One region of the Bacillus sp. T-10(2022) genome, then DNA from elsewhere that is predicted to be linked to it. Evidence: riboswitches for the same ligand, from Rfam matches in the RefSeq annotation. Region 1 holds a riboswitch; each other region holds the start of a gene.

Region 1 (7,889 bases):
GACAGGTTTTTCTTTATATATGCGAATTCAAGAAAAATCGTGCAAAAAAGGGAGCTATTCATTCATAGCTCCCTTGCTTCCATTTAATGTCGCAGTAAAGTCATTTCATTCCTCAATTGATTCAACTGCTGCTTCATCCGCGAAAGCATTTCCCGTTGCTGGTCATTCGAACTGGCATACAATCGTTCCATATCCGTCAAAGCCTCTTCGATATACCTTTGCGAATTTTGAAATTGTTCATCATCATAATGCTCCTGCCGTGAGGCCTCGTTGAATTCAAACTCTGCAAAATGGAGAGCACCTTCACATTGCTCTAAAAAATGATCGACGGATTGTCTGGTTGCCATTTCAAACCCTCTCCTTCGAATCTCATTTGGATGATTCGGAATCATCTTGTCTAGTTTGAGCAAATAACGGGTGGATTATCATTTTTTTTGAGCAATCAACCTTTATCCCAAAACTTTTCACCTTGATGGGAAATGAATTGCTCAATCCATTCGGCAAAACCCATGTGGAGTTTCTCGCCTTCTTCAAAATCATCGATATGGCCTTTTACCATTAAATACTCCTTATCGCCTTTAGCGACGGCTTCCCCATCAATGACGATATTATCTTGATAAATGCAGGCCACTTTATAGCATCCCTCGTAGGAATTTTCATATGTGTAATTAATAATATCATCCAGGCTGTATAAATCATTTTCCCCGCCCGATTCTCGTGTTTCGAACAGACGGCATCCATTGGTTATTTTTAAAAACTCCTTATAATCCTCGGGCAGAAGCAGTCCGGTTTTCTTTTCAAAGGAATGAATTTGTTCATCCGAAGCAGGTGAATTGAAGGTGCAAGTGGCTTTGTATATGAATCCATCTTCATTTTCTTCGATCACCTGATTATTTTCGGCTAATTTCTTTTTCATTTGATTAATCGCTTCTTCAACTTGACCGGTCATGTCCATCAGCTCCCGATTGGATATAGTCATTCAAAGATATACTGGAAATAGCAGCAAAATGTTTAGCCCTCAAGTATACAGTATACGCTTATTTTTCAAAAAAAGACCTAGCTGCGAGAATGTTGTATAATATATGTTGCGATTTAATTTATTTAGGAGGTTGCTGATTTGAATCAGGCAAACCCGTTTATATATGCAACGGATAACAAACGATATCATACATGGAATTACCACCTGAGGGAACATTTTGGACATAAGGTTTTTAAAGTTGCCCTGGATGGCGGCTTTGACTGCCCGAACCGTGATGGCACCGTCGCACATGGCGGCTGTACCTTCTGCAGTGCCTCAGGCTCTGGTGACTTTGCGGGCAACAGGGTTGAACCCCTCGACGTCCAGTTTAAGAAGATCAGCGAACGGATGCATCACAAATGGAAAGATGGAAAATATATGGCCTATTTCCAAGCGTTCACGAATACGCATGCCCCAGTGGAAGAACTTCGCGAGAAATATGAAAGTGTATTGACCCAGGAGGGTGTCGTCGGTCTCTCCATTGCGACACGTCCGGATTGCCTTCCAGATGATGTAGTCGAGTATTTAGCCGAATTGAACGAACGGACCTACCTTTGGGTGGAGCTGGGTCTCCAGACAGTTCATGAAAAGACCGCGACGATGATCAACCGTGCCCATGACTTCGATAGCTACAAAGAAGGCGTCGATAAACTGCGGAAACATGGGATCCGCATATGCTCCCATATCATCAATGGCCTTCCTCAGGAAGATTACGGCATGATGCTGGAAACAGCCCGGGAAGTTGCCAAACTCGATGTGCAGGGGATAAAGATCCATTTACTTCATTTATTAAAAGGGACACCGATGGTCAAACAATACGAAAAAGGCCTGCTCGAGTTTCTTGACCGTGACGATTATGTCAGCCTGGTATGTGACCAGCTGGAAATAATCCCTCCAGAAATGATCGTTCACCGCATTACGGGTGACGGTCCGATCGATTTGATGATCGGTCCAATGTGGAGCGTCAATAAATGGGATGTCTTGAACGCCATTGATGCCGAATTGAAACGCCGTAACAGCTGGCAAGGAAAAAATCATCATACGGAGGTACAATCATGAAGCTTGACCGAATTTTGCCATTCGCCAGGATTCTGCTTGAAAAAGCGGTCCATCCCGGGGATATAACCATTGATTGCACGATGGGCAACGGTTTTGATACGGTCTTTCTTGCAGGACTTACAGGTGAAAACGGGCATGTCTATAGTTTTGATATTCAGAAAGAAGCGATCCAAACCACAGCGGCGAAACTAAAGGCCGAGAATTTACAAGAGTGCTGCACCCTCATTCACGATGGGCATCAACATTTGAGCAAATACATCGGGAAAGAGCATTCCGGAAAGGTCACGGGTGCCATATTCAACCTGGGCTACCTTCCTGGCGGTGACAAATCAATCATCACCCAAGCCGATACGACGATATCAGCCATTGAACAGCTATTCGAACTGCTGGCGCCTGAAGGCATCATCATCCTCGTCATTTACCATGGTCATCCAGGGGGATCGGCAGAACGGGATGCATTGATGGATTATGTACAGAACTTCCCTCAACAGAAAGCCCATATCCTGAAATACGGGTTCATCAACCAATCAAACAATCCGCCATTCATTGTCGCGATTGAAAAGAGATGATAAATCTGACACCGTTCTGTTCGAACGGTGTTTTTTCAATCCCAACTCGCAGAAGCAGAATTACCAATCACAACATTTTGAATTTTTCGTCTATAATGATTATAATGATAGAAAATAGATAAGAGGGTGCAGAAAATGGAACATTTGCCTACTTCATTACTGACGGATATATTGTCTGAAAAAATCAAAAGGGATTCAAGTGAACAATACGGGGAGTTTGTCAGCTCGCTTAACTCGTTGACAGAAAACCAAAAAACCATGGAGGACCTCAAACAATTCGATCACCATTTTGATAGGTTCCTGCCACAGCTCGATTTAATGATTTCCACTCAAAACCATGAAGCGATCATGAATATGAAAGCGACGCTTTTGGACCTATTCGCCAATGACTTAACCTTCAAATCCATTTATCTTCTATCAACCGCATTATCCAATAAAAAAGAACTTACACACTTGAACCAATTTATGTACCCGGTTACTTTCTGGGCACCGGTGATCAAGTCGAACGAGTTGCTTAAAAACGCAGGCTGATTCAAATAAAAAAACTGCCGAAGGTCTAACCTCGGCAGTTTTTTATTTATCCTGAAGTATGTACTGATCAAACGACATACCCTAATATTTTTAAACGGTTTTCAACAAAACTCAGTGCATATTGAAATACATCATCACGCTCTGGTTCATTGAAGATTTCATGATATAGCTTCGGCCATTCCTTATATTGCTTTTCACTGGCCAAGTTATAATTAAACCACTCACGAACCGCCTTCTTGTTCACGACTCGGTCATCTCCACCCTGCATGACCAAAAGCGGCACATCCTGAAATTCAGGAATCTCTTCAAAAGCATCCTTCATAGCCTGTGCAAGCTCGCGATACCAGCGAACCGAAACCCTTGTGATATATAATGTATCGTTTCTATCGGATTCACGGATTTCTGCGCTTCTCGTCGCCATTTCAGGTGTCAATCCAGATTCAACCCTGAACTTAGGCATCACGATGTTCAAACCATGCGAGATGGTTGTAAGGAACTTCGGCGGCTTCGTCACGAGGCCCAAGCATGGAGAAGAAAGAATTACCCCTGCAATGTCCCATTCCTCTTCCTGAAGAAGGCGTATCGAAATCAAACCACCCATGCTGTGTCCAAGTAAAAAGACCGGCAACGAATATTCGTAAGCCTCTTCTATCCAGCTTTTCACTTCGTCCAAATACTCATCAAAGGAATCGATATGTCCCCGGTAGGCGCGAGTAGTCATACCCTGCCCAGGAAGGTCGCCCATGACGACATGGTATCCAGCCGAAAGCCACATTTGTGTTACCCACTTATAACGTCCGTGATGTTCCATTGCCCCATGAATGATGACAATGACGCCCTTTGCGTCTCCTTCTGTCTCCCATTTCCACATTCGAAATCCCCCTTTCACTTTTCACTTGTTGTGTACGATCCATGATAGTTAAAATAATATATATAAATTATAACCATATTCGTGATTTTCGACAAAAAAGAAATCTAACAAGTTGTACATTGCTATTATAAATAGCCAAGTGTATATGCATACGGTATATTAAAATAATACATAAAAACACTCACTTCGGAAAGGAAATGATTGAAAATGATTATTTATCCGTATAAAGGCAAAGAACCTGAAATCGCCGAAAGCGCTTATATTGCTGAGAATGCTGTCGTGACAGGTGATGTCAAAATTGGCGACGAAACATCAATTTGGTTCAATTCCGTCATTCGCGGTGATGTATCCCCAACCATCATCGGGAAAAAAGTCAGTATACAGGATAACAGCGTCCTGCACCAAAGCCCAAATAATCCATTGATCATCGAGGATAAAGTAACCATTGGCCATCAGGTCATTTTACATAGCTGTAAAGTCCGTAAAGGAGCTCTGATCGGCATGGGATCGATTGTACTTGATGAAGCCGAAATCGGCGAAGGGGCCTTCATCGGTGCCGGCAGTCTCGTTCCCCAAGGTAAAGTCATTCCACCGAACATGCTGGCATTCGGACGCCCAGCTAAAGTCATTCGCGAAATCAACGAAGAAGATCGCCAGGATATGGAACGCATCGTTCGCGAATATGCCGAAAAAGGACAATACTATAAAACGGCGGAACGAATAAAGTGAATTGACTGAAAGTTACGAGTATTGTACTCAAACTCACGAGTAAACGTTCCAAATTCATGAGTAACGCTTCAACCTCACGAGTAGATGACCCAAACAAACTTGTAAACGACCTTAACTCACGAGTTTTGCACATATTTTATATTTCTTTGGGATTTCTTGAATTATTCCCGCTGAGGGTAAAATTAATCCACAAAAAAAGGTGCCCCGCAAATTGCGGGACACCTTTTTTATATGATTTACGCTTGTGCTTTTAATGTTTCTGCTTTGTCCGTACGTTCCCATGGAAGATCGACATCTGTACGGCCAAAGTGTCCGTATGCAGCTGTTTGTTTGTAGATCGGGCGACGAAGGTCAAGCATTTTGATGATGCCAGCTGGACGAAGGTCGAAGTTGGCGCGAACTAGGTCAACAAGGACTTCTTCGCTAACTGTACCAGTTCCGAACGTATCAATTGAAATCGATACAGGCTCTGCCACACCAATTGCGTATGCCAATTGAACTTCCGCTTTGTCGGCAAGGCCTGCTGCCACGATGTTTTTCGCAACGTAACGAGCAGCGTATGCAGCAGAACGGTCAACTTTAGTAGCATCCTTACCAGAGAATGCACCGCCGCCATGACGAGCGTATCCGCCGTAAGTATCAACTATGATTTTACGTCCAGTAAGACCAGCATCCCCTTGAGGTCCGCCAATTACGAAACGGCCAGTAGGGTTGATGAAGTATTTAGTTTGAGCATCGATCAATTCAGCTGGAACGACAGCTTTGATCACATGTTCTTTTAGATCTGCTTGAATTTGTTCAAGTGTAATTTCTGCATCATGCTGTGTAGAGATAACGATCGTATCTACACGTACGGGACGGTTATTCTCATCATATTCCACTGTTACCTGTGTTTTACCATCAGGGCGTAGGTAAGCAAGAGTTTCATCTTTACGAACTTGAGCCAAGCGGAATGAAAGTTTATGCGCCAATGAAATCGGAAGCGGCATAAGCTCTTCTGTTTCATTACAAGCAAATCCGAACATAAGACCTTGGTCCCCTGCACCGATTGCATCGATTTCTTCCTCAGACATGTTTCCTTCACGAGCTTCCAATGCTTTATCGACACCAGCTGCGATATCGGCAGACTGCTCATCAATGGAACTCAACACGGCACAAGTTTCAGCATCGAAACCGTATTTCGCACGTGTGTAGCCAATTCCTTTAATCGTATCACGAACGATACGCGGAATATCCACGTAAGCGGACGTTGTAATTTCACCAGCAACAAGTACAAGACCTGTTGTTACACTAGTTTCACACGCAACACGTGCATTTGCATCCTTAGCTAGGATAGCATCTAAAATGGAATCTGAAATCTGATCACAAATTTTGTCCGGATGGCCCTCTGTAACAGATTCAGAAGTAAATAGACGTTTCTTTGACATCATATTTCCTCCTTGGAAGTTAGTATGTTGTAGGCATAAGCCTGATTTTTACGGAACTCGTTTCCCTCATTAGTTTCAACTATAGACACAGAATTACTTATAAAAAACACAAAAACCTTCCCTGGCAAATGAGGAAAGGTTTAAAATTCTGTCTTCTATCCTTTCACTCTTATCGTTCAAGGGTTTTTTACCTTGCTCAGGTTAGCACCATCACCACTATTCCTTGAAGATCTTCGCTTTATTTTCGGCGATCGATCTTGGAGTCAAGTTCAATATGGCAGGTTGCTGGGTTTCAAAGGGCCTGTCCCTCCACCAACTCGGGATAAGAGAATCCGTACAATTTAAGATATTATCGTATCTGCTTGGAATTTGTCAATGCTTTTCTAAAAAGAACATTTCCGCCCAGTATGGCGTTCATTTGAAAAACATGTTGATACAGCGCCTTAGAAGGGTTTACAATGCAAAATACGAATAGAAATGTTGAAAATTGCCATTAATAATAAGTATTAAGCAAACGAAAAACGACTTCACCATTGGAAATATATTGCTTACTTACTTCCTATTAAAATAAAATTGACTTCATTAAAGTATATGTGTTAAATCCTGACTCGGTTCCTGCCGGAATAAATGATTAACGCGACCAACTGAAAATAATCACAAATTAGAAGAAATAGTATAGACTATTTAAATGAATGTGTTATACTAATTGTAATCTAAAAACTTAAACAAAGGAAGGTACCTCATATATGAATTCTGTAGATGTTTCTAATGAGTTACACCAGTTATTAACAGGAAACAATGTGCAAACTCAACTTTCAGTTCCTCAATTGGTCGAAAAAGTATTAAGCAGAAATGAAGGCGTTTTAACATCAACAGGCGCAGTAAAAGCTGAAACTGGCAAATATACTGGTCGTTCACCTAAAGATAAATTTATCGTGGAAGAAGCATCCGTTAAAGATAAAATCGATTGGGGTTCAGTGAACCAGCCAATTTCCGAAGATGTGTTCAATAAACTATATAATAAAGTAGTTGACTACCTAAAAGCAAAAGAAGAGATTTTTGTTTTTAAAGGTTTCGCTGGTGCAGACGAATCATCTCGTCTTCCAATCCGTGTTGTTAATGAATATGCTTGGCATAACCTTTTCGCCCATACTTTGTTCATCCGTCCAAATGAAGAGGAACTAAGAGGTCACGAAGCTGAATTCACAATCCTTTCTGCACCTAACTTCAAAGCAGACCCAGAAGTGGACGGAACCACTTCCGAAACTTTCATCATCGTTTCATTTGAACGCCGTACCATCCTGATCGGCGGAACGGAATATGCAGGAGAAATGAAAAAATCGATCTTCTCGATCATGAACTACTTACTTCCAGAGGCTGGAATCCTTCCAATGCATTGCTCTGCTAACGTAGGACGTGAAGGGGACGTCGCTTTATTCTTCGGACTGTCCGGTACAGGCAAAACAACTTTATCAGCAGACACTAGCCGTAAACTGATTGGCGATGACGAGCACGGCTGGTCTTCTAACGGCGTATTCAACATCGAAGGCGGCTGCTATGCGAAAACGATCAATCTTTCACGTGAAAAAGAACCACAAATTTTCGATGCAATCCGTTTCGGTGCCGTATTGGAAAATGTTGTTGTTGATCCGGATACACGTGAAGCGAACTATGATGACAGTTCA
Region 2 (7,889 bases), 2.5 Mb from region 1:
CTTATCGAAGAAAATCAACAAATTTAGACACCCCTATTTTATTAAAACGCTTGTTTTTCCTGACTAGCCATAAATTTCTTGCCATATCTATTCTGTATATATCCACTTCCTGCAAAAAGCCTTGCTCCAATTCTCTAGCCACTGTCAACCTTGGCAAAATGCTGATTCCAAGTCCAGCTTCAACCGCACTTTTTATCGCTTGTGTACTGCCAATCTCCATGTAGCTTTCTATTTTTTCTAAAACCCCATGCTCCCTTAACATGTTTTCTACGATAAGCCGTGTTCCGGAAATGGATTCACGCCAAATCATCCTTTCATTTCCCAATTCCTCTAGCTGAATTTCTTTTCTGTCTTTCCATGGGTGGTCGGATGGACATACCAATATCAATTCGTCTTCGGCGAACTTGTCTACAATGAAATCGGTGTTTTCCACAAGTCCTTCCACCAAGGCCAAATCAATGACATCGTTTGAAAGATCCTCCAGAACCCGGGGGGTATTTTTTATCGTCAATATCACTTTTATTTCTGGCTGTTGTTTTTTGAATCTCCCAAGCAAGCTCGGCAACAAATACTCACCGATAGTCAAGGAAGCCCCTACTATGAGATTTGCATTGTACTTCCCCGTCGATTGCTGAATCACTTCTTTTGAATGGTTGAAGTCATTTACTATGGCTTTTGCAAAGGGGTATAACAGCTTTCCTGCTTCTGTAACTCTCAGCCTTCCTTCCTCACGGTCGAATAACAAAGTGTTATAATAATTTTCCAGTTGATGGATCTGCCGTGTTACAGCGGGCTGTGATAGGAAACTTAACCTCGCTGCCTGGCTTATACTTCCTTCATCCACCACTAAACAAAACATTTTCAGATTTTCCAATTTCAAGAAAACGACCTCCATGTTTTTAGATAGTTTATTAAAATGATAGCATCATTAGGTAAATGGTGAAATGAAAATAGTGTGATACATTCCAAGGCTATTAATTATTGGCGGCATTCTTTATAAAACGGATAAATCTTCTGGGTATAACGTTTTGTTATACCCGATGATTTTGTTGCAATTTACCCAGCCCTTTTTCTTTGATATGTTAATGATAAGAATTAAACAAAGCATGCAAAGGAAGTGACTGATGTCAATGAAAGGACAATGGAAAATTATATTCCAATTATTTTGGACCTTTTTTAAAATAGCACCTGTCACATTCGGAGGCGGGTTTGCGATGATCCCTTTAATCGAAAAAGAAGTGGTCGAAAAGAGAAAATGGATGAAAAGCGAAGAAGTTACGGATGTTTTTGCATTATCTCAGTCCGTACCGGGAGCTGTCGCCATCAACTCCGCCACCTTTATCGGCCATCGGATTGCCGGAATGAAGGGGGCAATGGCAGCCATGATCGGTGTTTCATTACCTACCTTTTTAATTGTTCTGCTCCTGGGCATTTTGTATTTTTTCATTCATGATAACCCGAAGATAGAATCCGCATTCGTATCGATCAGAGCTTCCATAGTAGCCATCATCGCCTATGCGGCTATCAAGATTGGAAAAACGGCTATTGTAGATAAAACAACTTTCTGTATTTTAATAGTAGGAATTCCAGTCCTTTTCTTTCTGCACCCTGTGATGGTTATATTAGCAGGAGCTGTAGCTGGTATTGTGACCATCTCCATTAAGAGAAAATTAGGTTACGATGTTAAGATGGACAGAAATAAAGGAAATGAAGAAGATGTTTTCGAACCTTTCATGGGTGCTGGCATATAAGTATATCAAAAAAGGGTCTAACTAATTTTCAAGAAAGTGTGTGATAGAATGATGGAATTGTGGGAGTTGTTTAGCACCTTCTTTATTATCGGCTTTGTATCGTTTGGAGGCGGATACGCCATGATTCCCGTAATAGAATCGGAAGTCTCACAGCATGGATGGATGACGACGCAGCAATTTACTGATATCATCGCCATTTCCGGGATGTCCCCAGGACCTGTCACTGCCAATAGTGCCATTCTCGTTGGCTATTCGACTGCTGGATACGCAGGAGCCATATCATCTGCTTTCGGAATCTTGCTTCCTGCTATTATATTCGTAACCGTTATAGCCACCTTCTTCAGCAAATTGAATCATTATCCAGTTATTCAATCCATGTTCTATGGACTAAGACCCATTGTCACTAGTTTAATCCTCTTTGCAGCGATCAGCTTTGCACTTTCCAATCATATGATAGCGCTGAACTTTTCATGGCATACGATAAGCTTATTACTCGTTTTTGGATTATCGTTATTTGCCTTAATGAAATTACGTTGGCACCCAGCCTATGTAATTATTCTTTCTGGTTTAGTTGGAGTCGTCCTCTATTCATGACAAATGTCGCCTACACAACGATTATTAATATGGACCGGAATTAAGCAGATAAATTGAAGAATGATTGATACTATAAAAGTGCGAGAAAACTTGATTATGTTTATGTATTTACCATACAGAAAACACCCTGTATCCAATGATTCAGGGTGTTCAGACTGTAGACAAACTCGATGAAAATCTAGTTTGTCTACAGTTTTTTTTAGGGGTTTGTACAATTTGAACGTTGATTTCCCCTCCAGGCACTCGCTTTCCGCGGGCGGTCCGGGAGCCTCCTCGGCGCCTGCGGGATCTCCCCCTGGACTCGCTTTTCCCGCAGGAGTCTCGCACACCCGCTCCAATCAACTTTGTTTTAACTTTTAGTTCTTCGATCCATCATTTCCCGGCTGAAACCGTGGAAAACCAATCAGGATGGCAATGACGCCACAAAGTCCAATTAGTATTGGGTAATATGAATACTGCAAGATGCTTATTGGTGAAATCTTTGCTACCCCTGCTGCAACCAGCAGTTGTGCTCCATATGGTATCAACCCTTGGATACAACATGCAAATATGTCAAGCAAGCTCGCTGATTTACGCGGATCAATCCCATACTTTTCAGCGATATTTTTGGCAAGTGGCCCGGCAATGATAATCGAAATCGTGTTATTTGCCGTTGAAAGGTTTGTCAAACCAACAAGCCCGGCAATGCTGAATTCCGCCCCTTTTTTTGATTTGCTATTTCGGGTCACTAGGTGGAGTAGATAATCGATGCCGCCATTATGTTTGATTACAGCTACCATACCTGCAATTAAAATGGCAAGGAAGGAGATTTCATACATTCCCGCCATTCCTTCTCCAACTTTTTGAATGACACCCAACGGTTGATAACTTCCATCAGCCAAGCCGATAATTCCGGCAAATACGATTCCGATGGAAAGGACCAAGAACACATTGACTCCTGCCAATGCAGTGATCAATACGCAAAGATATGGAAGAATCTTCACCCAATCATAAGACTGTTGGGAGATGTCGGCTTGTTCGCCCATCGTTAAAATTCCTAGGATGACACATGTGATGATGGCAGCAGGTAAAACGATGAAAAAATTCACTTTAAACTTATCCTTCATTTTCGTTCCTTGAGTTCGAACTGCAGCGATTGTCGTATCTGAAATGAAGGAAAGGTTATCCCCAAACATCGCACCACCAATAACGGCCGCCATTGATAGGGCAAGCGAAATATCAGTTTGCTCACTAATCCCAACCCCGATAGGTGCCAGTGCAACAATCGTTCCCATGCTTGTCCCCATTGATAAAGAAATAAAACAAGCGATGATGAAAATCCCTACCATTAATAGATTTTGCGGAAAAACAGCTAAGGCAAGATTCACTGTTGATTCAACTGCCCCCATGCCATTGGCAACTTCGGCAAAAGCGCCAGCTAAAAGGAAAATGATAACCATTAACATAATATTGGCGTCCCCGGCACCTTTACAGAAGATATCAACCTTTTCATTGAATGTCTCTTTCCGATTCATCGCCAATGCAGCTGCCGATGCAATTGAAATCGCTACAATCACCGGAAATGAATAAAAATCTTTAGTGATGATTCCGGACCCTATAAATAAAATTAAAAATACGACAAACGGGATCAATGCCCATGGATTTCCTTTATTGTTTGCACTCATGATGTACACCTCTTTTTATTTTTCCCGCGACATTTGTCACAGCTCTTATTCTATTAACAGTTTTCGCAAATAACTCCAATTTGAACCTACCTGATTATCCAGTCATGGAGCTATAGCAAAAAAACTGGCATAAAAAAGACCCCTTCTATTTAACAACAAGAAGAGGTCTTTTAATTTATAAAAAACACCCTCCTTATCTTTCAGGCGAAAATCAGCCTGCTGGATTTGGCACAGCACTCCATTTAAGTCCGCTGCCGAGACATCTTCGGGCCAGTCCCTCCGTCTCTCTTGATAAGAAGATTACATTATATAATTTATCAAAAATTACGATGCCTGCCAGAAAAGTACCAGGCTGGAAACTTGCCTGAGTTCGTGACATCGAAAGTCGTTTTGAAAAGCAAATATAACAGTACAGCATTTTGTCTATTTTCGCAAGGTTAATTTTAAATTATTTTACATGGACTCCTTACTGATTATAAAGAGATCTTGACATTTGCAGTTAATCAGTTATTTTCATTTATCGGGACGGAATTCATATAAAAAAGAGGTCTAATGACCTCTCAGCAAATTTGTTGTATTAGGTTAGATGAATTATTTTTGGTCGAGTTCACTTCAGTCGATACCTCAAAGGCTTCCATCTGTTCCGAATCAAATGACTTTAAATACTGCTGCAGATATGCAGGATCATTATTGGTTGGATTCAACCAATCTTTTTCATCTTCCGGTTTAAGGATGACAGGCATACGATCATGAATGCTGGTCATTAGCTCATTAGGAACGGTTGTTATAACGGAGCACGAATAGATGCTGATGCCTTCAGGAGATTTCCAGGATTCCCAGATACCCGCCATTCCAAATGGAGCATGATTCTTCAGTTTTATTCGCATCGGTATTTTTCTTTCCGTTGTCTTCTTCCATTCATAAAAAGAGTCAGCGATTATCAAGCATCTCTTCTTCTTATACGCATTCCTGAAGCTTGCTTTCTCAGCAATGGTTTCCGCTCTGGCATTGATCATTTTGTAGCCCACTTTTTCGTCTTTTGCCCAGAAAGGAATGAGCCCCCACCGAAGATATCCAAGTCGATTCCTTGCCCCGTCATTAATGACGGAGAGCACGGATTGGGAGGGAGCAATATTGTAGCTGAATTGGTATTCCTCATCAAACGATCCTTGAATATCAAACCGATCTTTTATTTCTTCAATGTCAGTGAAAAGGGTAAAACGTCCACACATACTATCGCCTACCGTATTAGAATTTATTACAGTGTAACAAATCGAACGGACAGGCACAAATCAGCGTTCTAAAATTTTGATTTCGGTAAATGGTTGATTAAATAATTCGCTGGAAATCAAAAGAGTTCCAAGGACTTCTCTTTCATCTTCAGCTTTAATGATTTCCGACAAGATCAAGGTACTGCCATTCCTGACCGTCACTTTATATTCATTCATAAAAACCCCCCCCTAGATGGTTGTTATTATAAACCAAAAACCCACAAGTATCAGTAGTGAACTTTGGAAGAGTCTTTGTTAATCCTAAAACGGGGAGTCAAGCAATAGCCGGGGCAATTAACCACTAAAAAGACTGTCCATGAATGATTCACGGACAGCCTGGGTGCTGCCAAAGGACTTAGTTTCAATACTTATAATTGAGCATGGAGATAACATTGAGGAAAGCTGGAAGGACCAAATTGGAATTGCCCTCTTCCATATCCATTCATTATTTAAAATGCAGCAAAACTTCATTTATTAAATGTGCTGCCAATGTTACGGTTTTATTATTTTCGTCCAACGAAGGATTCACTTCCGAAATGTCAAAGGAGAGGATTTTTTCATTCGATACGATATGCCTAATAATCGCACGTACCAATTTCGGATTCAGTCCAAACGGCGATGGTGCACTTACCCCAGGTGCGTAGGCTGAATCAATAACGTCCGTACATAATGTAAGCATAATGTAGTCATTTTTATTAACGAATTCATTTATCCGCCGCTTTGTTTCATCCATTTCGTTCAATGACAAATCTTCTTCCAAAATGTAGTCGACATTACTTCTCTCAGCGGTTTCAAACAGTGCCTTCGTATTCCCCTGCTTCTGAATTCCGACACATAAATATCCACAACTTTGATCTTCGTCCAAAATCTGCTTAAACATCGTTCCTGATGAACTTTCTTTTTCATAAGGCCTCATATCAAAGTGCGCGTCAATATTAATGATCCCCAATCTAGCTTTTGGTCCAATGGATTTCCTAATCCCAAGATAATGGCCATACAGGGTTTCGTGCCCTCCCCCAAGTATGATAGGAATCGCTTTAGTCTCCAATATCCGGTCAACAGCCGATCCCAATTCGAACTGGGCGGCCTCCATTTCCGTACTTTCACATTTTACATCGCCAGCATCCACCAGCTCGGTTTGGGACGGTAAATGACAGGGTAATTTCGCCAAGTACTGCCTAATATGATCAGGACCCTCTGCAGCACCAATCCTGCCTTTATTCCTTTTGACGCCTTCATCACATTTGAAGCCAATCAACCCAAAGGTCTTTGATGCATTGGAAGAGATGGCTAATTCCGATATCGGAGCCAACCGTACTCTTTGGTGGTATCTGAAGCTGTCCATGTCAGATTGGGAATCAATTCTTCCATTCCAATATTTTGAAGTCGGATTAGTATACATAATTTCTCCTTTATTTAAAAAATTCCGAAATATCTTTTTTAAAAATTATAAATGAGATAATATATAATTACCAATACAAAAATTCAATATATCTATAGTTTAAAGCTATAGTAAGGAGAATAAATGGATCTTCGTCAACTTCGGTATTTCACTACCATCGTCCAGGAAAAGAATTTCTCAAAAGCGGCAAAAATGCTGCATATATCACAACCTTCCCTAAGTAATGCCATAATGAAATTAGAAAATGAAGTTAGTTTTCAGCTTTTGGAACGTAATACAAGGGGTCTTGAGCTTACGGAAGCAGGTGGGCTTTTTTATACGAGATCTGTTGATCTGTTAAGAAAATTCGATAATATGCAAGTGGAGCTTAAGGAAATGAAGGATGTTGGAAGCGGAACAGTATCTATAGGTTCCATAGAATCATTCAAATTTTGGTTCCCGAAGATAATCAGGAATTTTAAAACCAATTATCCTAATATTCATATAAAAGTAAGGGAAATATTAGGGGAAGAGAAAGTTTTCGATTCGTTAAATCGGTATAATGTTCATTTCACCATCACGAACCAGCCCATCAACAATGATGAAATTCTGTCCACTCCCCTTTATAATGAAAAATTCATGCTTTTGATTCATAAAGATGACGAGTTAAATGAAAAAGAGTCCATCACTTTCCAAGACATTGCAAAGAAAGAATTGATCATCAGTACAACTGGATTTCAAACAAGAGATGATATCTTAAGAGCATTTAAGGAAGAACATGCAATTCCAAATATCCTATACGAAATAGAAAGGCTTGAAACGGCTTGCAGTTTGGTGGAAGAAGGTCTTGGGGTTACAATTTTACCGGAAAGCTATATAAAATCCGCTGCAACACGCAATACTGCAATTCGTGCAATAGATTCGAATTCTTTGGAAAGGACTGTTTACCTGGCCTATTTGAAAGATCGATATCTGTCTCCTGCAGTATGTAAGTTAGTAGAGGAAATACATAGCTTTTTTAAGTGGGATGTTAGGAACGATGCCTAAATGCTGATTCTCTAATTTAATGGAAAAGACACCATGGCTCATTGTGATTCACTTTGTATAAAGAAAACACTTTAGACTTCCTGCCAATGAGCTAGGTTTCCCACTCATATTTGCAGGAGGTTCATGTGTTTTCACTATCCATCCATATTGTTTTTCCTCACTAATTAATAACGTCCTAACG
Region 3 (7,889 bases), 2.0 Mb from region 1:
CTTTATCCAACTTGCGACGGTACACTTTCCTCATCCGATTCAAATGCTTTTCAAAATCCCCTTCCTTCATGAACTGTGTCAATACATGCTGATCAATCCGAGAAACGGTTGAATGGTAAAAAGATAATTCCTGTTGATGCATTTGTAACAATGGAGCGGGAAGAACCATATAACTGATTCGAATTGATGGCATCAATGATTTTGAAAATGACCCTAAATAAATCACCTTATCACTAGCATCCATACTTTGTAAGGAAGGGATTGTTTTTCCACTATAACGAAATTCACTATCATAATCGTCTTCGATAATATAGCGGTTTGCAGCCCCTTGAGCCCAGTTCAACAATCGCGTCCGTCTGTTAACGGATAGGATTGTCCCATTGGGGAAGTGATGTGAGGGAGTGACATACACGACGTCGATGTTTGAATCTTCAATTTGGTTCACCTTTACGCCTTCTTCATCAATTTGCAGTGGATGGACTTCATTTGGGTAGCTTCGTAAAATCCGGTGAATCAAGTGATACCCAGGATCTTCAACACCATAGATGGCATTTTTATCGAATAGAAGGACAAGCTGCTGCAATAAAATTTCCATTCCTGCACCAATGATAATCTGTTCGGGAACACATTGTACACCACGTGCATGATACAAATAATGGGCAATTTCACATCGTAATTCATATTCCCCTTGAGAATCCCCAAGTAAAAGAAGATCTTGATGTGATTCATCGATTTTGCTTTTCATGTATTTTCTCCATTTTTCAAATGGGAAGTGTTCCGTGTCAATTTGGCTGGGATGAAAATGATATAGCAATTCCCCTTCTTTATGATTGATTTGTTCCACTGATACTTGGTTAGTTTGTGTATACTCTAAATCCTCGAATGTTTGAATATAGTACCCTTTTCTTGGTATGACTTCAACGTATCCTTCAGCAGTCAATTGTTCATATGCAGTCTCGACAGTATTTTGACTTATTTGCAGGAACTCTGCCAATTTCCGTTTGGAAGGCAGTTTTGTGCCGTAAAGAAGACGGCCATCAATGATTTCTTTTTTAATATATGAATATAATTGTTCGTACAAAGGTACTTCACTTAACCGATTTAAATCGCAAGAAAGCATATTCATTTTGTTTCCACCTTTTTTTATAAATTTACTGACCCTATTAAATTTATTAAAACTGACACTTTCAATGCGGTCAACTCTTTTTTATACTAAGTCTAACAAATCTAAAAAATGCAAATATTAGGGGGAAGAGAAAAATGGAAAAATTATTAGGAACTGACACAGTAAAAAGAGGAATGGCACAAATGCAAAAGGGTGGCGTAATCATGGACGTCATTAACGCAGAACAAGCAAAAATCGCAGAAGCATCAGGTGCTGTGGCTGTCATGGCATTGGAAAGGGTTCCTTCCGACATCCGTGCGGCTGGCGGCGTAGCAAGAATGGCAGATCCGCGAATTGTAGAGGAAGTAATGAATGCAGTGTCCATCCCGGTCATGGCTAAAGCAAGGATTGGTCATATCGTTGAATCAAGGGTCCTGGAATCCATGGGAGTGGATTATATCGATGAAAGTGAAGTGCTGACTCCTGCTGATGAAGAATACCATATTCTAAAAAGTGATTTCACCGTACCTTTCGTTTGTGGCTGCCGTGATTTAGGTGAAGCTGCACGCCGTATTGGTGAAGGAGCATCAATGCTTCGTACAAAAGGAGAACCAGGAACGGGTAATATTGTGGAAGCTGTGCGTCATATGAGAAAGGTACAGTCACAAATTCGTAAAGTGAGCATCATGAGTGATGATGAATTAATGACAGAGGCAAAAAATCTTGGAGCCCCTTATGAAATTTTAAGAGAAATCAAACGCACAGGTAAATTGCCTGTAGTTAATTTTGCAGCCGGTGGAATTGCGACTCCAGCAGATGCAGCATTGATGATGGAATTGGGAGCAGATGGCGTTTTCGTTGGATCTGGTATTTTTAAATCTGAAACTCCAGAAAAATTCGCATCCGCAATCGTTCAAGCGACTACATATTTCACTGATTATGAATTGATTGGCAAGTTGTCCAAAGAGTTAGGCAGTGCAATGAAAGGAATTGATATTTCCAAACTAGCTCCGGCAGAACGGATGCAGGAACGTGGATGGTAATATGATAACTATCGGTGTTTTGGGTTTACAGGGAGCAGTTGAAGAACACTTGAATCAAATCAAAGCTGCCGGCGAACAAGCAGTTATAGTAAAAAAGCCGGAGCAGTTGCTAGAAATCGATGGCTTGATCATTCCAGGCGGAGAAAGCACGACGATGAGGAAACTAATGGATCGCTATGGATTTATGGAACCGGTCAAAACTTTCTTCGAAGATAAAAAACCAATTTTCGGTACATGTGCAGGGATGGTATTGGCGGCCAATGAATTGACTGGCGATGAGAAGGCCTATCTTGGACTAATGGACATTTCCGTGAAAAGGAACGGATTTGGACGTCAAAAGGATAGTTTCGAGGCTGAACTATCAATCAAAGGAATGGAAACCCCTTATAAGGCAGTTTTCATCCGGGCGCCATTTGCTGATGGAATTGGAGAAGGTGTAGAAGTATTGGCTGTTTATGAAGAGAATGTAGTGGCTGCGAGACAAGACCATGTCCTCGTTAGTGCGTTTCATCCAGAATTAACAGGTGATGATCGTTTTATGCAGCTTTTCATTGAAATGGTGAAGACATCCATAAGTAAGGCCGAATTGAAAACCTGTTAAAAAAATGAAGCTGTCCTAGTAATAGGACAGCTTTACTTATGAAAGCTCAAAACCCTATATAAATACATATTGCTTGAATTAAATATTCCTTACTTTTATAATAAAAAAAGTAAGTAAACACTTACTATATTTTTAGTGTTGAAAGGGGAATGTACATGACAGCAAGAGTTGCAGTTATTACAGGAGGAGCAAGCGGTATTGGCCGGGCCACATGCTTGAAATTTGCAGCAAAAGGGGACAAGGTCGTTGTTGCGGATTTTAATGAAGGAATGGGACAGGAAACCGTTGAACAGATTACAGCGTATGGCGGAGAGGCCATTTTTGTAAAAACGGATGTTTCTAAGCAGGAAGATGTTGAATCCTTAATCAATAAAGCAGTGGAAACATTCGGAAGGATCGATATCATGTTTAATAATGCCGGCATCGGTGCAGGCGGTATGATCCTCGATCAAGATATGGAGGGTTACTTCAAAACGATTGGAGTGAATCAGCACGGAGTTGCCTTTGGAATCATGGCAGCAGGACGGAAAATGAAGGAGCTAGGTAACAAGGGTGTCATTATTAATACGGCTTCTGTGTTTGCTTACTTAGCTTCCCACGGAACCTTTGCCTATCAGGCGACTAAAGGAGCTGTAAGAATGATGACACAGACAGCTGCTTTGGAATTAGGTGCTTATGGCATACGGGTAGTGGGCATTGCGCCAGGCGGGGTTGACACTCCTATCATTCAAGGCTATAAAGATATGGGAATCATCGATAAATTGAATGCAAGTCAAATGCGCGGTAAATTAATTAAGCCAGAAGCCGTTGCAAATGCCGTCTATCTATTATCTTTAGAGGAAGCGGATGCGATCAATGGAAGTGTAGTCATGGTCGATGATGGCTATGCATCCTTTAAGTGATTTTCTCTATAAGAAAACATCGTCCCAATCAGACGATGTTTTCTATTTATGATATATGGGAATATTGAATTCTAATGAATCAAAGGTAATATTGACCGATTGATACCATCGGGATATCATGGAAAATAGATTGGTGAAACCGGTCTTATCATTATAAAAGAAGGTTGATATTTTTGAAAAAAGGGCAGCAAACGAAAGAACGAATCATAAATGTAGCCCGGACTCTTTTTGCCACTAAAGGTTTTGACATGACAAGAACGAATGAAATTGCCTCTGCTTGCAATGTTTCCGAAGCTACTATTTACAAATACTTTGACAGCAAAAAAGATTTGCTATTGGCTACCATTACCCCTGATGAGAAAGAGGAATCTGAAGATGGGACTAGCCATCTATCTACGGATGATCTAGTGGAGAATCATGTTTGCACCATGATAAATAAAATTCTTGATAATAAAGAACAGTTTTCGATACTATTCAGGGAAACACAATTTGATCAAGATATTTCTAAGCAATATGTAGATCAGATTTTCAAGCCGAATGCCAGGCATATTGAAATACAGAAGAGAATAGATAGTGGTGAGATACAGTATATCTCTGATATTATCCTATTTAATGTAGGGATCATTTCTTTCACATTGGCATTATCTACACATTATGAGATCCATCAGCAGAAAAAGGAGCCATATTTTACTTCTGAACGAATTAAGAGCATTGCTCAACTTTTGGTATATGGTATTCATGGCAAACAAAAACATACATAATGAAACGGTCATATTTGCGGCTTGATGCTCAAGCCCTTCAATATGACCGTTTTATTTTCCTTAAGATCCGATGGAGTAAACTTGAAAATTTTTTAAACCAGAGTGTAAGATTTGACTTATATTTTTCAGACTATTACGATAAATGCATGCTGTACGAAATGCTTACGAAGATTTTATCTTGAAATCATGTAATATTGGAGGGGGAGATTAAATGACCGATATCGTAATTTTATCAGGAAGTCCGGCTATTCCGTCCAGAACGGACATTTCACTAAAACATATTCAATCATTAGTCGAAAACGAAGGTTTTACCACAGCTTATTTCTCAATTACGGATTTCTCAGCAGATGATTTATTCCAAGGCAAATATAATAGCGAAGATATCTTAAAGCTTTCAGAGAAAATTCAAGCAGCTAGAGGTGTCATTATTGGTTCACCGGTTTATAAGGCTTCTTATACAGGTGTATTGAAGGCCTTGATCGATTTGCTGCCAGAAGGTGCTTTTAAGGGTAAGCCAGTACTGCCAATCATGATTGGCGGAAGTAACAGGCATCTATTGGCGATTGACTATGCACTTAAACCATTAATTTCAATATTAAAAGGCGAGCCGCTGCAGGGGATTTATTTCGTTGATAAAGAAATAGATAAACAGAATTCAGAAAACCCGATAAATGATTTGCATTTAATTGATCGCGTCCAGAGTCAAGTTCAAGAATTTGTAGAAGCGATACAGTTAAGAAATTAATGAATTCGAGTAATTCCTTCTATAAAAAGGACTGGAATTCGAGAAATTATTTTTTCAAAGAATGACAGGCGCCAATAATAGGTTTGTTAATGAAAATAGACTCATTTTTTTGGATGCTTTATCTAAAAAGACGAGTCTATTTTCGTATTTACATGAACATAAAATCATAATCGGAATAGTGTGTATAAAAATAACAGTTCATCCATAATATTAAACCAAGTTATTTTATAAGAAAACTCCATTGACAAGGATTAAATATATGTTAATATTTAAAATAATAAAACTTATCCAGAGCGACGGAGGGAATTGGCCCTTTGAAGTCCAGCAACCTGCATGATCGATGCAAGGTGCTACCTCCAACAAAATGTTGATCATTTTGGAAGATAAGGTAAAGATATTTACCTTGGGATCTTTCCATCATGGAAAGATTTTTGTTTTTTGGGAAAGTTGTAGGCAAACCATAACAATGTAAGGTTGTTTGGAATTATATAAATCTAAGAAATTCATTGAATCAGCGGTGAAAATAAGAAATTCGCGGATTTTCTTAAAGGAGGAACAGGCTTGGATAAAGAGAATCAGCTTGAAGAAATATTTGAACGACTTCAAGAAATGCTTAATTCTATGAAATATGGATCCATTACACTTATTGTCCAGGATGGTAAAATCATTCAAATGGAAAGAAATGAAAAATTAAGAATTAAATAAGGTATCTGCTGACTAGAAAAACTAGAGGCGGGTTTAACTGATATAAAGAGAGTATTGGTTAGATTCGTCTCTTTTTTCCTAGAGTCAAACAATTACAACGGGCATTGATCAACAGTTACTCTAACCTGATACAGCAAGTTTTTAGAGGGGGCTACAAAGTTGGCTGCATTAATAAACTATGAAAATTTCAACACTGGGGATTTCCCTGTATTTCCCGAAGACAGTGAGACAAAAGGTGCTTTGGAAGTTCTGCAATGGGCGAATGACCATTATGGAAACGAACTGATTTATGCTTGCAGTTTTGGCATAGAAGGCATCGTGCTTACGGATTTATTGGCGAAGGTCAATCCTTCTGCCAAAATAGTTTTCCTTGATACAGATGTTCATTTTGAGGAAACTTATCAATTGATCGAGCAAGTGAAAAAGCGATATCCAAAGCTTTCGATCGAAATGAAGAAACCTGCCTTGACGCTAGAGGAACAAGCAGCGGAATATGGGGATGAATTATGGGTTAGAGATTCAAATAAGTGCTGTAATATCCGTAAAATCATTCCGCTTACCGATGTGCTTTCAACGGCAACAGCATGGCTTTCGGGACTGCGGAGGGAGCAATCCGAAACAAGGGCTTTAACCGAGTATATCAATAAGGATAATAAGTTCAAGTCAGTTAAAATATGTCCACTCATACATTGGACATGGAAAGATGTTTGGCGCTACGCCCACAAAAACGGACTTCCATATAATATCCTGCATGATAATGGATATCCGAGCATTGGATGTAAAACATGTACAGCACCAGCCTTCAATGCAGATGATTTACGCTCTGGCCGTTGGCAAGGAGCTCAAAAAACGGAATGCGGATTGCATTTATCTTAAATAAATAAAAACCATAGGCTTAAATAAATAAAAACCATAGGCTTAAATAAATAGAAACCATAGGGGGAAATTAGCATGACAATCAGTTTACCGCACGGAGGAACATTAATCGATCTTTGGGAACCAAATTATGATATTAGTAAAATAACAAAGTCAATCGAAATCGATCAAATTGCTTTAAGTGATCTTGAATTGATAGGCACTGGTGCCTACAGTCCAATTAAAGGATTCTTTACAAAAAGTGACTACGAGACAGTGGTCAAGGATTTGAGGCTTAGCAGCGGTCATGTATGGAGCATCCCAATTACGCTTCCTTTGACCGAAGAAACTGCAGAAACCCTTACTATAGGTGAAGAAGTAACGTTGACTCATGAAGGTGAAACATACGGGGTTCTCTCCGTTTCCGATATTTACACGCCAGATAAGCAATTGGAAGCGACATTAGTATATCAAACGGATGATGAGAAGCATCCTGGAGTGAAAAATTTATATAACCGCGGTGATGTATATGTCGGTGGGGAAATAAAGTTGATCAAGAGAATAGAGCGTCCGCAGTTTCAAGCTCACTATTTGGACCCAGTCGAGACAAGGAAAGCTTTTGCTGAAAAAGGCTGGGAAACGGTTGTCGGCTTCCAAACGAGGAACCCTGTTCACCGTGCACATGAATACATTCAAAAGACAGCATTGGAGATTGTCGACGGCTTATTCTTAAACCCTCTTGTAGGTGCCACCAAATCAGATGACATTCCGGCAGATGTAAGAATGGAAAGCTATAAAGTGCTGCTTGAAAAATATTATCCTAAGGATCGCGTCTCCCTTGCAGTTTTCCCTGCTGCCATGCGTTATGCAGGACCTAGGGAAGCCATTTTCCATGCGATGGTCCGTAAAAATTATGGTTGCACACATTTTATCGTCGGACGTGATCATGCGGGTGTGGGCGATTATTATGGAACATATGATGCTCAAAAAATCTTTGGGAATTTCAACGCAGATGAGTTAGGGATCACGCTATTATTCTTTGAACATAGCTTTTACTGTAAAGCATGTGGCAATATGGCTTCCGCTAAAACTTGTCCGCATGGCAAGGAAGACCATGTCATCCTGTCTGGAACGAAGGTAAGGGAAATGCTGCGTAACGGAGAAATTCCTCC
Region 4 (7,889 bases), 1.9 Mb from region 1:
TGTAGGTCTTGATTTACAGGGTGAAAGCGTCCCGTGAACATACGGGTCTTTACATAAAAATCACTTTCAAGCGTGGAAGAAATGGCGATTAGTTCTTTATTTGATAATGGTTCATCCTTGTCGGTTTCAATTAAGACTCCTGCCGTTTCATTTTCCCAGATAATAGCTGCGTCAGATGGGACGAAAGCGAGGAAGGCCTCTTCAAAATCGGAGTTGGAAAAATCAGCATGAGTCAGCTTGAAATGAAGGAATCGAACATTCTCCCAGCTCGTTAAAGGCAATGGTGCATTCGGTTCGGATAGAAAATTTTTCCATGATGAGTCTGGATGTGCATTGAGGTTATTTGGGTTTATGGAAGGAGCAAAAAGCAGTTCCAATAAACGGATTTCCTCGGCTGTGATTTCTGAACGGGGAATGCCAAGTATACTTCTGGAGTCTTCGAACCAAACATATTCAGAAATATCATCAGTATCCTTTTTATTGGTAAGAGCGTTCGGGAATTTTTGTTTAAGAATTTCAAGCATCGGTTCCACCTTCTTTCTCCCTTTCCATATCATTATAGCGAAAAAGAATAAAGTTCAAAAGATTAGGATATTGCTAGTTTTTCCGAAAGGGAAATAAAAGAAAAGTTGCAAGTATTATTAATGTTAGGAAAGGGTATTGCGTATGCTTTATGGAATATCGTTAAAAGGAGGAGATCTTATGAACATTTTAATATTGGGCGGTACACGCTTTTTAGGCAGGTATTTAGCAAAAGCTGCAATAGGGAAAGGGCATGATGTTACACTTTTTAACCGTGGAAGCGATCCTTATGTCTTTCCCGAAATAGAACAGTTAAAAGGGGACCGCGACGGGAATTTGGAAATATTGAAAGGAAGACAGTGGGATGCAGTCATTGACACATCAGGATTTATCCCTCGAACTGTATCGAAATCCTGTAGATTGCTTAATCAAGTTAAACATTATACATATATTTCAAGCATCTCAGTTTACAGTGATCCGACCGAGCCAGGAATTGATGAAAATGGAGAAGTTCATACACTAAATGAAGATAAAGCAGAAGAGATCACCCGTGGAACTGCTGGACCGATATACGGTGAATATTATGGACCGTTAAAATCATTAAGCGAAAAAGCAGCTGAAAAACAACTGCCGGGGAAAGTCCTGTCAATTCGCGCCGGGCAAATAGTGGGTCCATATGATTACACTGACAGATTGCCGTACTGGCTTAAAAGGATAGCGGAAGGGGGAGAAATTTTATCTCCTGGACGCCCTGGACGTCCAATCCAAGTTATCGATGCAAGGGACTTGGCCCAATGGATCATCCAAATGATAGAAAAAAGCATGACAGGTACGTATAATGCCGTTGGCCCAGATTACACACTGACTATGGGGCAATTACTTGAAGGCTGCAAAAAGGTAACAGGAAGTAACGCTGATTTTACATGGGTATCTGAAAAATTTTTAAATGACAATAAAGTAGAGCCGTGGGGAGAAATGCCTTTATGGATACCAGAAGAATTTCCTTTACCTGGAGGAAAGGAACCTTTGAATGGGTTCTTGGCTGTCGATAACGGTAAAGCCATCAATAATGGACTAACATTCCGTCCCTTATCAGAAACTCTCGAAGATATATGGAATTGGGAAAAGTGCCGTCCGGAATCTGCCGATAGAAAAGCAGGCATTCACAGACAACATGAAAGTGATCTCCTTGGATTATGGAAACAGACAGTAGGTTGAAACCTTCTTTTATTATTTTTAAATAAACAATGTGAAGTAAATTAAAAAACGATGGGGTAAAAACCCCATCGTTTTTTAGTCTATGGATCTGCTTGCATGTTTTGCGAGGATTTCAAGGTTTTCCATGGCGGCTGCCACTTTTTCCTTGTTGATATCAGGGAAAAGAAGATGGATGTCTTCACCTTCTTTGACAGAGTGGGCTGCAATTTGTTGAAGTTCCGCCTTATGTTCAAACGTCAGGCCAATATCAAGCAATGTCATCGGCAGTTTAAGCACCTGGTAGATTGGCAGCAATTGTTTGATTTCCGAGAATTTCCCTTCTAACACAAGCTGGACTAAAATGCCATATGCCACTTTTTCCCCGTGAAGTAAATGATGCGCTTCCGTGATGGTAGTCATGCCATTATGAATGGAGTGGGCACCGGCAACGCGCAGGTACTGGCCGCCAAAGCCGCCAACTAGACCGCTGGTGATGATATTCGTTTCAATTACACGCTGCAGCGCATCTGTCCATTTACCCTTTTCCAAATCAGCTAGGGCTTCCTCGCCATATGTCAATAAAACTTCCTGGCATTGCCTTGCGGCTATATGGGCCATTTCAATACAAACGGACTTCGTGGCAAGCTTTTCGACGAGTGCATTGCCCTCGTACCATTTCGCCAATGTATCGCCGATTCCCGCACGTAAATAGTTAATCGGCGAATTAAGGAGAATTCCCGGTTCAATAAATAACATCCAAGCGCTTTTTTCATGAATATCATAGCGAACATATGAACCATTATCATCATAAATGACACTCAACGGTGTCCAGGCAGCGCAGGTGGAAGCCAAGGTTGGAATGAGGATGATTTCCTTTTGAAGCAAGTTTCCGGCCGATTTGACGAGGTCGAGCAACTTACCGCCGCCAATGCCGATTAATGCATCCGCACCATGTTCTAGAGCAGCCTTCTTGACGCGTTCAATTTCCGGGTCACTGCATTCCCCGCCGTATGTGAAAAAGATCTTCTCAATATTTTCTAAGGAAGGAAAAAAGGGTTCAGCAACTTTCCATGATTTTCTTCCATGAATAACGAGCACTTTACGAATGTTGCCATTACTCAGTTTTGCTTCCAGGTTTTCAAGGACATTAGCTTTACAGGCATAATAAGCGGGGCCGCTGCGGACCTCCAGTAAGGTATTCATATTCGTTCTCCTTAATGAAAGGCCTGTTCCCGGTAAAGGGGAAGCAGGCCTCGATTATTTGATCAATTCATCCAGTCTGGTTTTCCGAAACCGGCAAATTTGTCATCGATCACTTTTTCAAACTGGTCGGATTCCACTACTGATTTAATATCCTTGGCAAATTGAGCGTCTACATCTTTTGTATTCACTGCAACAACGTTTCGATACATATCCGGCATTTTTTCTAAAACAAGGGCATCCTGGAGCTCCATTTTCGCTGCAAGAGCGAAGTTTCCAGGGACCGCCGATAGGTCAACACTGTCTGTTGCACGGGGCAACTGAGCGGATTCCAATGGTTTTAGTTGGATGTTTTTTGGATTTTTCGTTACATCCTTTTCAGATATTTTTAAAGGATCGACATCTGGATCGACTTCAAGCAACCCTTCATCCACAAGCACTTTTAGTGCACGTGCGAGGTTAACCGGATCATTGGGCACTGCAAGGGATGTACCGTCTTTTATTTCTTTCAATGATTTATACTTGTTCGAATATATGCCCATAGGTGCTGTTGGAACTATGATAAGGTCGGAAAGCTTTAAATCATTTTCTTTAGCGAAGTTATCCATGTACACTTTATGCTGGAAAAGGTTGGCGTCGATCGAGTTGTTGCCGAGCGACTTATTGGGCTGGATATAGTCGGTGAATTCGACGATCTCTATTTTGTATCCGAGATCTTCCAGACCTGGTTTGATGGCCTCCTTAACCATATCGGCGTACGGCCCGGTAGTAGCCCCGATCTTCAATTCTTTTTTGTCTTCAGTACTTGGGGATGCATCATCGCTCCCGCAAGCTGCCAAGCCAAGTGCAAGTGCACAGACTGATAATAACGAAGCTATTTTCTTCATTTGAAATTCCTCCTGAGTAATGAAATGTATTGAATCATTGAAAAAATGACTGATCCTATCGTTTATTAACCATGTATGAGACTTTGTCACCAACCATTTGAATGAGTTGCACAAGGCAGATCAGCACGACGATCGTCGTGATCATGACTGTGTTGTCATAACGGTAATATCCGTACCGGATGGCCAGGTCGCCAATTCCGCCTCCGCCGATTGTGCCTGCCATTGCTGAGTAACCGATAAGCGAAATGGTCGTTAATGTCAGTCCTTGAATGATTCCCGGTTTTGCCTCTGGAAGAAGTACATCCTTAATGATCATCCATGGAGTGGCACCTACGGCTATTGCAGCTTCAATCACTCCTCTGTCTATTTCACGTAATGCCGTTTCAACAATCCTTGCAAAAAAAGGTATTGCGGATACGGAAAGGGAAACAGAAGCCGCTCTTGGCCCTATCGTCGATCCCGTAAGCAGGTCCGTTAAAGGAAGGAGGGCGACCAAGAGAATGATGAACGGGATTGAACGGACAATATTGACAGCGAAACCGAGAGATCGATTCACGATGCTATTTTCAAAAAATAAATTCCTGGTTGTCGTAAACAGCAATACTCCAAGCGGTAAACCGATCAGCAGGGCTACTGCAAGAGAGACGCCGACCATATAAATCGTTTCAAGAAAGGCTTTATTAAGATCAGGTAAAATATTCACGATGGGATTAAGCAGTGACATGTTTTAACACCTCCACAGAACTGGATCGATTTTTTATATATTCCAATGCCGAATGAATTTGGGCGGCATCGCCAATTAGCTCGATGATTAAAATGCCTAAAGGAACATCCTGGATATACTCAATTTTACCGTGTAAAATATTACCCTTTACTGCATGGGATTGGAGAGTATCCGAAAGAATCGACTCACCGGCGGTTTGCCCTTCGAATTGAATTTTAATAATGGTACCTTCACTTTCTTCAATCAAGTGCGAAGGGAGTTCGAAATCCAGTACACTGCTAATGAATTGCTTCGTTAACTCCTGCTTAGGCTGTGAAAATATTTCATAAACGGGTCCTTCTTCAATTACCCGGCCATCCTGCATGACAGCGACTCGGTGGCATAGTTCTTTGACCACTTCCATTTCATGTGTAATCAACACGATGGTGATACCAAGCTCACTGCTTATCTTTTTCAATAACTGTAAAATCGCTTTTGTTGTTGTTGGATCAAGGGCTGAAGTCGCTTCATCACATAATAGTACAGTGGGGTCATTTGCTAAGGCTCGAGCTATGCCGACCCGTTGCTTCTGTCCACCGCTAAGCTGTGCCGGATAGACATCTTTCTTATCGCTGAGCCCTACGATTTCCAACAATTCCAATACACGTAACCTGATTGCGTCCTTCGATCGATGCGCCGCCTTTAAGGCGAAAGCGACATTTTCATAAACGGTTTTTGAACTGACCAGGGAAAAATGCTGGAATATCATTCCGATTTTTTGGCGTTGCTTACGAAGCTCTTTACTTGATAAAGAGGTTAAATCAATGCCGTCGATGATGATATTCCCACCTGTCGGTCGTTCAAGCAAATTCAAGCAGCGGAGTAATGAGCTTTTTCCAGCTCCGCTGTAGCCGACAATTCCATATACTTCGCCAGTTTGGATGGTCAAAGATACGTTATCCACTCCGATAACTCGGTTTTTCTTCGAGACGTATTCCTTTCGGACTGAACGGATTTCAATCATGAGCTTTCCCCCTTAAACATTAAAAAAGCTGCCTCTATCATTCAGAAAGAGGCAGCGAAATCATATCTCGTCTTATCTTTCAGAATTCAATCATTCTGCAGGAATTGGCACCGTTCCCTAAGGGCGGTTGCCGGACATCACAGGGCCTGATCCCTCCGTCACTCTTGATAAGTAATTTATTATTTTAGAATATTTCAAGTTTTATAATATAATCTATATTATTTGTAAAATCCGACAATGTCAATCGTTTCTTTGATTTTTTTTGTCGTTAAATTTGGTACAGTCCTTTAAAACGATTCATGGAAAAAGGGCTATTATGCAATAATCCAGCATTTACATCCAGGCTATTTATTCCAATATTTCCTTGTCAAAAAGGTAAAGTGGTACTACATTTATTATAGTAAAGTTAAAAAAAGGAAGGTAAAACTATTTTTGTACAATGATGGGAGGCAATTGAATGATAGAAATTAAGTCGATAAATGATGTGGTTTGTGTGCACGGGACTCCTGGCGGGAACAAGTCGGGGATGAGTGTTAATGTTTTTTTAACGGATGGACTATTGATAGATACTGGCGCACAGATTTTATTGGAAGAGCTTATTCCGTTCTATGAGTCCGCAGACTTCGACTCAGTGGCCCTGACTCACTATCATGAAGACCATACGGGGGGCGCTGCCTGGATACAGGAACATAAAAAGGTGCCGCTTTTCATTCACCCGATGTCGGTTGAGGTTTGTGCAAGGGATGCTGTATATCCTGAATATCGCAAAATTTTCTGGGGGAAGAGAGACGCCTTTAAAGCTGAGCCGCTAGGGGAGGCCATTCATTCACGCACCCAAACGTGGGAGCCGATTTTTACCCCCGGCCATGCGAAGGACCATATGGTGTATTTGAATCACAGTAATGGCATGCTCTTTTCAGGAGACCTTTTCGTAACACCAAAGACAAAGCTTGTCTTACGGGAAGAGTCTGTCCCGGTCATCATCGATTCCATAAAAAGATTACTTCAATATGACTTCGGGGAAGTGTTTTGCTGCCATGCTGGGCATGTCCCTGATGGGAAGGAAATGTTCGGGAAAAAGCTGGATTATTTGGAGAACCTCCAAGGTGAAATTTTACGCTTGCATTCTCAAGGGCTGACCGTACATGAAATCCAGCAGGTCGTTTTACCGAATCGCTATCCCCTTATCGAGATATCTGGGCATGAATGGGATTCAGAGCATATCATTACATCGATATTAAACGAAAATATTTTGAGTGCAAGGGAGAATCGAACTATTTGAATGTTAACGGTCTGACTGATATAAAGGAGAGCTCTCCATAAGAGAGCCCACATAATTCATTTATTGATATTGGGATCTGTTTCATCATAAAAATCATGTGCTTCTTCGATGTTCTGAAGGTCAGCGACTTCATACACATTTCCGCCCGCCATTCCTTCATTGATGATACGGTCGATATCAAGGTAAACGGAGTCCTTGCCATCATATTCGGTATCCTTCAAAAATGTCATTTTTTCTTTATCCAAAATAAATCCCTCCTAGCCTTTTCTTTAGTTTAGGCAAAGGAGTTTTTTTTATTCTGTTTAGGGATTTCATGAATGTAAAGGCGGTTCATTCATATACATGGAAGATCATTAAATCATGTATCATGCTTTTGAGTTTGGCTTCATCTGTTTCGGAAGGCGGATTGGCTGTCCACTCGATGGATCCATCTTTATGATACAAGGCTTGGATTGCCTGCTTGTTGAAATAAAAGGAAATTTTCCATCCTGGCAGATTCTTATGCAGTGGTGCCCATTGAAAATGAGTAATCATATGTATTACCTCCATATATACAGTTTCTCCTTTAATTATAATGGAAAACGGCAGCTGGAGGTGTTATTTAATTGTCAGGCTGGGGAAAGTTAATTCAATAAAAAGATTTTTTAAATGCAAAAGCCTGTTTGTTTCAATTTCCTCCTCATCGAATTGCATGGGCTTTGAGTTCACTTCGTATATGAAGAGCGAGCCTGATTCGTCTTCCCCTATATCCATGGAAAACTCTCCGAGAAATCCGATTTTTTTTGATAGTATCTCTCCGCTTTTTTGGGCGATTTTCGCTAATTTTCGATTCAGGCTTCTTGATTGCAGGTCTTGATAAGGAAAAATCTTACCCCCTTGGGGAGTGTGGGTGGTGATTTCCTGGGTTTGTGACATCCTTACCGCTTTGCCGGTCACTTTATAAAAACCTTTTTCATAATGGACCAGAATCCGGTAATCATAACGATGTCCAAAAAGTTTTTTTGGTATGATCGCCTGTTGAGCAAGGTAGCTCCTTTTTAATAGCTCCCTTTTTTTTGTTTCCCAGAATGACGT

Evidence for each region. Region 1 has a riboswitch for S-adenosylmethionine ahead of metK (methionine adenosyltransferase). Riboswitches for the same ligand answer to the same signal wherever they lie in the genome.
Region 2: another riboswitch for S-adenosylmethionine. It lies ahead of OSJ91_RS12165 (Na+/H+ antiporter NhaC family protein); the one in region 1 lies ahead of metK (methionine adenosyltransferase).
Region 3: another riboswitch for S-adenosylmethionine. It lies ahead of OSJ91_RS14725 (YezD family protein); the one in region 1 lies ahead of metK (methionine adenosyltransferase).
Region 4: another riboswitch for S-adenosylmethionine. It lies ahead of OSJ91_RS06275 (methionine ABC transporter ATP-binding protein); the one in region 1 lies ahead of metK (methionine adenosyltransferase).

What each region holds. Positions count from the first base shown of each region.
Region 1 is NZ_CP113518.1:4,978,793-4,986,681, forward strand. Features, by position in the region: gene OSJ91_RS24570 (DUF2524 family protein) at 84-347, opposite strand; gene OSJ91_RS24575 (SMI1/KNR4 family protein) at 443-949, opposite strand; gene mnmL (tRNA modification radical SAM protein MnmL/YtqA) at 1,118-2,077, shown strand; gene mnmM (tRNA 5-(aminomethyl)-2-thiouridylate-methyltransferase MnmM) at 2,074-2,646, shown strand; gene OSJ91_RS24590 (hypothetical protein) at 2,782-3,177, shown strand; gene OSJ91_RS24595 (alpha/beta hydrolase) at 3,245-4,048, opposite strand; gene OSJ91_RS24600 (gamma carbonic anhydrase) at 4,259-4,777, shown strand; gene metK (methionine adenosyltransferase) at 5,014-6,207, opposite strand; SAM riboswitch class I at 6,371-6,533, opposite strand; gene pckA (phosphoenolpyruvate carboxykinase (ATP)) at 6,951-7,889, shown strand, end outside.
Region 2 is NZ_CP113518.1:2,492,594-2,500,482, reverse strand. Features, by position in the region: gene OSJ91_RS12180 (LysR family transcriptional regulator) at 2-880, opposite strand; gene OSJ91_RS12175 (chromate transporter) at 1,125-1,751, shown strand; gene OSJ91_RS12170 (chromate transporter) at 1,800-2,345, shown strand; gene OSJ91_RS12165 (Na+/H+ antiporter NhaC family protein) at 2,702-4,009, opposite strand; SAM riboswitch class I at 4,200-4,307, opposite strand; gene OSJ91_RS12160 (SOS response-associated peptidase) at 4,570-5,241, opposite strand; gene OSJ91_RS12155 (hypothetical protein) at 5,302-5,457, opposite strand; gene hutG (formimidoylglutamase) at 5,726-6,682, opposite strand; gene OSJ91_RS12145 (LysR family transcriptional regulator) at 6,806-7,708, shown strand.
Region 3 is NZ_CP113518.1:3,007,943-3,015,831, reverse strand. Features, by position in the region: gene pdxR (MocR-like pyridoxine biosynthesis transcription factor PdxR) at 1-1,126, opposite strand, end outside; gene pdxS (pyridoxal 5'-phosphate synthase lyase subunit PdxS) at 1,261-2,148, shown strand; gene pdxT (pyridoxal 5'-phosphate synthase glutaminase subunit PdxT) at 2,150-2,749, shown strand; gene OSJ91_RS14740 (SDR family NAD(P)-dependent oxidoreductase) at 2,905-3,651, shown strand; gene OSJ91_RS14735 (TetR/AcrR family transcriptional regulator) at 3,825-4,412, shown strand; gene ssuE (NADPH-dependent FMN reductase) at 4,624-5,157, shown strand; SAM riboswitch class I at 5,439-5,547, shown strand; gene OSJ91_RS14725 (YezD family protein) at 5,719-5,862, shown strand; gene OSJ91_RS14720 (phosphoadenylyl-sulfate reductase) at 6,034-6,738, shown strand; gene sat (sulfate adenylyltransferase) at 6,814-7,889, shown strand, end outside.
Region 4 is NZ_CP113518.1:1,287,512-1,295,400, forward strand. Features, by position in the region: gene OSJ91_RS06250 (PucR family transcriptional regulator) at 1-524, opposite strand, end outside; gene OSJ91_RS06255 (NAD-dependent epimerase/dehydratase family protein) at 703-1,740, shown strand; gene OSJ91_RS06260 (iron-containing alcohol dehydrogenase family protein) at 1,816-2,922, opposite strand; gene OSJ91_RS06265 (MetQ/NlpA family ABC transporter substrate-binding protein) at 2,985-3,806, opposite strand; gene OSJ91_RS06270 (methionine ABC transporter permease) at 3,862-4,530, opposite strand; gene OSJ91_RS06275 (methionine ABC transporter ATP-binding protein) at 4,517-5,533, opposite strand; SAM riboswitch class I at 5,603-5,707, opposite strand; gene OSJ91_RS06280 (MBL fold metallo-hydrolase) at 5,991-6,815, shown strand; gene OSJ91_RS06285 (hypothetical protein) at 6,872-7,060, opposite strand; gene OSJ91_RS06290 (YheE family protein) at 7,146-7,349, opposite strand; gene OSJ91_RS06295 (YheC/YheD family endospore coat-associated protein) at 7,413-7,889, opposite strand, start outside.